Phytohabitans rumicis: one gene and its partner. The protein of the gene in region 2 binds, or shares a complex with, the protein of the main gene of each other region. Links are inferred from orthologs where the notes say so. Each region holds a gene or a part of one and is shown on either strand. Other genes may lie near its edges. The genes, in order: tig and rpsG.

What was found.
Region 1: the proteins of rpsG (region 2) and tig are in contact, whole or in part, in a crystal structure (PDB 3GTY), measured with the Thermotoga maritima proteins. The link is inferred for Phytohabitans rumicis from one-to-one orthologs. Residues at the interface, in WP_004081843.1 of Thermotoga maritima: Lys34, Lys52, Lys55, Glu59, Arg62, Gln63, Glu66, Asn67, Lys69, Val71, Arg95, Ala109, Lys110, Lys111, Gly112, Arg113, Pro114, Glu117, Glu121, Ile124, Ala125, Tyr127, Asn128, Asn129, Thr130, Gly131, Lys135, Asp139, Arg142, Met143; in WP_004081061.1 of Thermotoga maritima: Glu122, Val124, Val129, Leu130, Tyr133, Glu188, Gly259, Ile262, Tyr263, Glu266, Ser270, Glu273, Gln274, Glu277, Arg308, Gln311, Ile312, Ser315, Tyr316, Glu325, Arg329, Arg336, Leu363, Phe366, Trp367, Arg373, Leu377, Arg381, Leu384, Glu387.

Annotation. Positions count from the first base shown.
Region 1 is NZ_BLPG01000001.1:5,833,828-5,837,018, reverse strand. Bases 267-3,141 are described here. They hold tig (trigger factor), read right to left. Parts: upstream 2,445-3,141; coding sequence 1,089-2,444; downstream 267-1,088. Other genes in these bases: Prum_RS26540 (hypothetical protein), read right to left, coding at 3,121-3,141; Prum_RS26560 (ATP-dependent Clp protease proteolytic subunit), read right to left, coding at 344-988; Prum_RS26565 (ATP-dependent Clp protease proteolytic subunit), read right to left, coding at 267-333. In the rest of the region: more of Prum_RS26565, read right to left, coding at 1-266; more of Prum_RS26540, read right to left, coding at 3,142-3,191. UniProt on the Bacillus subtilis protein: Involved in protein export. Acts as a chaperone by maintaining the newly synthesized protein in an open conformation. Functions as a peptidyl-prolyl cis-trans isomerase.
Region 2 is NZ_BLPG01000001.1:3,690,603-3,693,697, forward strand. The notes cover bases 266-3,044. They hold rpsG (30S ribosomal protein S7), read right to left. Parts: upstream 2,001-3,044; coding sequence 1,530-2,000; downstream 266-1,529. Other genes in these bases: rpsL (30S ribosomal protein S12), read right to left, coding at 2,002-2,376.

The DNA of each region.
Region 1 (3,191 bases), 2.1 Mb from region 2 along the record:
CGCCTGGCCCAGGCACACCGTGACGATGTCCGGGCGGACGTACTGCATGGTGTCGTAGATCGCCGTCATCGCCGTGAACGACCCGCCGGGCGAGTTGATGTACATGGTGATGTCGCGGTCTGGGTCGGTGCCCTCCAGCGTGAGCAGCTGCGCCATCACGTCGTTGGCCGAGGCGTCGTCGACCTGCACACCGAGGAAGATGATCCGGTCCTCGAACATCTTGTTGTACGGGTTGGACTCCTTCACCCCGTACGACGTGCGCTCCACGAACGAGGGAATGATGTACCGGTTGTGGACCTCGCGGAGGCCCGCCGGGATCTGAAGCTCAGTCATGGTGTCTTCCTCAGCTCAACGTGCCGGCGCCGGAGGGGACCTGGGTCGCCCCGGTGATCACGTGGTCGATGAACCCGTAGTCCCGGGCCTCCTGTGCGGTGAACCAACGGTCGCGGTCCGAGTCGGCCTCGATCTGCGGCTGGGTCTGCCCGGTGTGGAACGCCACCCGCTCCTGGAACATCCGCTTCGTGTAGAGCATCTGCTCCGCCTGGATGGCGATGTCGGACGCGGTGCCGCCCATGCCACCCGACGGCTGGTGCATCATGATCCGCGCGTGCGGGAGCGCGAACCGCTTGCCCCGGGTGCCGGAGCAGAGCAGGAGCTGGCCCATCGACGCCGCCATGCCCATCGCGATCGTCTGCACGTCGTTGTCGATGAACTGCATGGTGTCGTAGATCGCCATGCCCGAGTAGACCGAGCCGCCTGGCGAGTTGATGTAGAGGTAGATGTCCCTGGTGGGGTCCTCCGCCGCGAGCAGCAGGAGCTGCGCGCAGATGCGGTTGGCCACCTGGTCGGTCACCTCGCTGCCCAGGAAGACGATCCGCTCCTTGAGCAGGCGGTTGTAGACCGTGTCGTCGAGGTTGCCACTGAGTGCGTCGCCACCGCGGGCCTCGATCGCCCGCGTGGGCATCGCTGGGAAGTGCTGATCGGTCATGGCAAGCCCTTCGCAATTGTCTCCGTACGACCGACCTTATCCACTGTTGGTAGCCACGGCCGCCACGTTCGCTCTCAGCGCACGCGGCAGGTCGTACCCGTCAGTGGTCGTGGTCGTGATCGTGCTCGTCGGCGCTCCCGCCGCGCAGCTCGTCCATGCTCAGCTCGTTGCCGGCGGAGTCCTTGATCTTCACGCGCTCCATGACCAGCGCGAGCGCCTTGCCCCGACGGACGTCGCCGAAGACGGCGCCGGCGGTGCCGGACCGGACCAGCTGGTCGTAGTACTGCTGCGGCTGCACGCCGGCGCGCTGCGCGCGGTGCATGATCTCGTGGCCGAACTCGTCGTCGGAGACCTGGACCTCTTCGGCGTCGGCGAGCGTGTCGAGCAGCAGCTGGATCTTGACGCCCTCGGTCGCCGCCTCGGTGAGCTCGGTGTCGACCTGCTCCTCGGTCTTCTCCTCGGCCGCCAGGTATTCCTCCAGCGAGGCGCCGATCCGCTCCAGCTGGTCGACCATGGCCTGCTTGCGGTGGTCGACCTCTTCCTTGACTACGCCCTCCGGCGCCGGCACGTCGGCGGCCTTGACCAGCTCTTCGAGGGCCTTGTCGCGGGCCGCGTAGAGCTGCTCCACCTTCTTGACCCGGGTGACCCGCTCGCGGAGGTCGTTGCGCAGCTCCTCCAGCGTGTCGAACTCGCTCGCCAGCTGGGCGAACTCGTCGTCCAACTCGGGCAGCTGCTTCTCCTTGACCGTGCGGACCGTCACCGAGACGTCCGCGTCACGGCCGGCGAAGTCGCCGCCCACCAGCTGCGTGACGAACGACGCCGACCCGCCCGCCGACATCCCGACGAGGACCTCGTCGAGGCCCGGGAGCAGCTGCTTGCTGCCCACCTCGTGGGAGATGTTGGTGGCCGAGCCGCCCGGCACCTCGGTGCCGTCGACGGTCGCGGCCAGGTCGATCTGGACGTAGTCGCCGTCCTGGGCCGCCCGTTCCGCGGTCTTGAGGGTGGCGAAGCGCTCCCGCAGGCCGTTCACCTGGTCGTCGATCTCGGTGTCGCCGACCTGCAGCTCGTCGACGGTGATCTCCACGCCGGTCAGGTCGGGCAGCGTGATCTCCGGCCGCACGTCGATCTCGGCGGTGAACACCAGCGGCTCGCCGTCCTTGACCTCCGGGAACGCCTCCAGCTCCGGCCGGCCCAGCATCTTGACGTCGTGCTCGCGGACGGCCGCGAGGATCTGCGCCGGGATGGCCTCCTGGATGGCCTCATTGATCACGGCCTCACGGCCGACCCGCTGGTCGATCACGGCCGCGGGCACCTTGCCGCGGCGGAAGCCTGGGATCTGGACCTGGGATGCGATCTCCCGGTACGCCTTCTTGAGGCTCGGCTCAAGCTCGACGAACGGCACCTCGATGGCGAGCCGCACCCGAGTCGGGCTCAAGGTCTCGACGGTGCTCTTCACAGGCGTACTCCTCGATGGATCTTCTGACTTCCGGCATGCGTCTGGCGTGACGACGGCTCGGTCGAGTGTAGAACCGACTCGCCGGGCACGCGGCGGCCGGGCTCCCCCCGCACGGCCGCACAGATCACAGTCGGGGTGGCGGGATTTGAACCCACGGCCCCTCGCTCCCAAAGCGAGTGCGCTACCAAGCTGCGCTACACCCCGTGCGCGACAAAGTGTATGCGGTCCCCCTCCTCCTCCCATCCCGCACCCTCCTCCCTTCCTCCCCGCTTCCCGGCCCCTGTCCCCGGCCTCCCGCCCCTTTCCACGGCCTCCCGCCCCCTTTCCACGTCGATCAAGGCCCCTTTCCACGTCGATCAAGGACTTTCCACGTCGATCAAGGGCAAATGATCGTGCTTTGATCTCCGATCCACGACCTTTTGCCCTTGATCGACGGGAAAGTCCTTGATCGACGTGGCGGCGCGCCCGGGGTGGCGCCCCGGATACCGGACGCGCCGGCGCACACCGACCCAGTACGCTAGGTGCCGCACCCCGGACGGTCGGGGCGCACGCGGGCGTAGCTCAATGGCAGAGCTTCAGTCTTCCAAACTGACGGTGCGGGTTCGATTCCCGTCGCCCGCTCTCTTGCTCCTGCAGTGACCCATGAGGTGCGTGTGGGACGCGACGGGCGAGCCTGTCAGCGCCCGGCCAGCACGGCAACGATCGTGACGAGTGCCCCCACGATCGCGGCGACCTCGGCCGCGATCG
Region 2 (3,095 bases):
TGTACTCGACCTTGTCCACCTTCCGGCGGATGGTCTCGCGGTACGCCACCTGAGGCTTGCCGATGTTGGCCTCGACGTTGAACTCCCGGCGCATCCGGTCGACCAGGATGTCGAGGTGCAGCTCGCCCATACCGGAGATGACCGTCTGACCGGTCTCCTCGTCGTTGGCGACGCGGAACGTCGGGTCCTCTTCGGCCAGGCGCTGGATCGCGGTGCCCAGCTTCTCCTGGTCGGCCTTGGTCTTCGGCTCGATCGCCACCTGGATGACCGGCTCAGGGAACGTCATCGACTCCAGGATCACCGGGTTGGTCGGGTCGCACAGCGTGTCACCAGTGGTGGTCTGCTTGAGCCCTGTACCGCGATGATGTCGCCGGCCTGCGCCGTGGCACGCTCTTCCCGCTTGTTGGCGTGCATCTGGTAGATCTTGCCGATGCGCTCTTTGCGGTCCTTGGTGGAGTTAATCACCTGGGAACCGGATTCGAGCTTGCCCGAGTAGAGCCGGACGTAGGTGAGCTTGCCGAGGTGCTTGTCCGTCTGGATCTTGAAGGCCAGCGCGGAGAACGGCTCGCTCATCGACGGCTTGCGCAGCAACGGCGTCTCACCGTCGGTCGCCGTACCCTCGATCGCCGGGATGTCCAGCGGCGAGGGCAGGAAGTCGATCACCGCGTCGAGCATCGGCTGGATGCCCTTGTTCTTGAACGCGGAACCGCACAGCACCGGGTTGGCCTTGCCTGCGACGGTGGCCCGCCGGATGCCCGCCTTGATCGCCTCGGCGGAGAGCTCCTCACCCTCGAGGTACTTCTCCATGACAGTGTCGTCAACGTCGGCGAGCGTCTCGATCAGCTTCTCGCGCCACTCGGCGGCATCGTCGGCGAGGCCGGCCGGGATCTCCTCGATCGCGTAGTCCTCGCCCTTCTGGGTCTCACCACGCCAGGTCAGCGCGCGCATGCCGATCAGGTCGACGACGCCGATGTGGTCGCCTTCGAGCCCGATCGGGATCTGCAGCACCAGCGGGGTGGCGTTCAGCCGGTCGATCATCATCTGCACGCAGCGGAAGAAGTCCGCGCCGGTCCGGTCGAGCTTGTTGACGAAGCACATCCGGGGAACGTTGTACTTGTCCGCCTGGCGCCACACGTTCTCGGTCTGCGGCTCCACGCCGGCCACGCCGTCGTACACCGCGATCGCACCGTCGAGCACCCGCAGGTTGCGCTCCACCTCGACCGTGAAGTCGACGTGGCCCGGGGTGTCGATGATGTTGATCGGGTGACCCTTCCACTCGACCTTGGTGGCGGCCGAGGTGATGGTGATGCCCCGCTCTTGCTCCTGCTCCATCCAGTCCATGACGGCGGCGCCCTCGTGGACCTCACCGATCTTGTACGTGATGCCGGTGTAGAACAGGATCCGCTCAGTCGTGGTCGTCTTACCGGCATCGATGTGCGCCATGATGCCGATGTTGCGGAGCTTGGCAAGCGCGTTGTCGGCGGCAGCCACGGTAATCCCTACTTCGTCGTCTCGTCGGGGTGCTGGGGTTACCAGCGGTAGTGGGCGAAAGCCTTGTTGGACTCCGCCATCTTGTGCGTGTCCTCGCGCCGCTTCACCGAAGCGCCGAGGCCGTTGCTCGCGTCGAGCAGCTCATTCTGCAGCCGCTCGATCATGGTCTTCTCGCGGCGGGCCTTGGAGTACTGCACCAGCCAGCGCAGGCCCAGGGTGGTCGCCCGGGTCGGACGGACCTCGACCGGCACCTGGTAGGTCGCGCCACCGACACGGCGGCTGCGGACCTCGAGGGTCGGCTTCACGTTGTCCATCGCCCGCTTGAGGGTGACGACCGGGTCGGTGCCGGTCTTCTCCCGGCAACCCTCCAGCGCGCCGTACACCACACGCTCGGCGAGCTGGCGCTTGCCGCGCATCAGGATCTTGTTGACCAACTGGGTGACCAGCGGTGAGTTGTACACCGGATCGGCGACCAGCGGCCGGCGCGGCGCGGGGCCCTTACGCGGCATATCAGCTCTTCTCCTTCTTCGCGCCGTAGCGGCTGCGCGCCTGCTTACGGTTGCGGACGCCCTGGGTGTCCAGCGAACCGCGGACAATCTTGTAACGCACGCCCGGGAGGTCCTTCACCCGGCCGCCGCGCACGAGCACGATCGAGTGCTCCTGCAGGTTGTGGCCAACACCGGGGATGTACGCGGTCACCTCGATCTGGCTGCTCAGCTTCACACGAGCGACCTTGCGCAGCGCCGAGTTCGGCTTCTTCGGGGTGGTGGTGTACACACGCGTGCACACCCCGCGCCGCTGAGGGCTCCCCTTCAGCGCCGGGGTCTTGGTCTTGCTCGTCTTGGCCTGCCGGCCCTTGCGGACCAGCTGCTGGATCGTGGGCACCGGGTTTCTCCGCTCCCTTGCTTCTGCGTCTGTGTGCCTTCTGTTGTGTCCCGGGTCAGCCCTCACGGGCGTCTCCGGCACCCGCGGTCGGGCGTGTCGTCCGGCACACGGTTCCGGTGCGCGCTGGCACGTGCACCAGGTTGTCTCGTTGTCCCCGCTGCGCCGCACCTGAGGGGCGCACGCACGGATTGCCCGGGCAGGCCCGGGCACGAGGGGAAAGAGTACCCACCGTGAGCGCACAGGTCAAAACGAGACCCGCTGGCCCACGCTCGGCAACTCCGACCCCAAGTGTAACGCGCCATCCCGCCCCTCCCCACCTCACCCCACCCCCACCGCACCGCCCCGCCGCCATCCCGCCCCACCGCGTCGATCAAGGGCAAACGGCCGTGCTTTGATCTCTAAACCACGACCGTTTGCCCTTGATCGACGCGGAAATCCTTGATCGGCGCACAACAGGGTCGGGCGGGTCGCCAGGCCGGTGGCTCGGCACGCCTGGCCGTGAGTAGGGCGCCCCTGTTGGGCGCCCCGAGCTGAGTGGGGCGCCCCTACTCCCTCCCAGGCGACAGCAGGGGCGCCCCACTCACGCCAAATCGCCCAAGCGGGGCGCCCAACTAGCGCGCCGCCCGCCGTGCCGTCAATCGGGAGCGCCGTGCACCCCACACCGCCTGCTCCATCCGAGCCGCTCCCCACCCCAGCACCACCGCCAGCCCGGAAAGCAC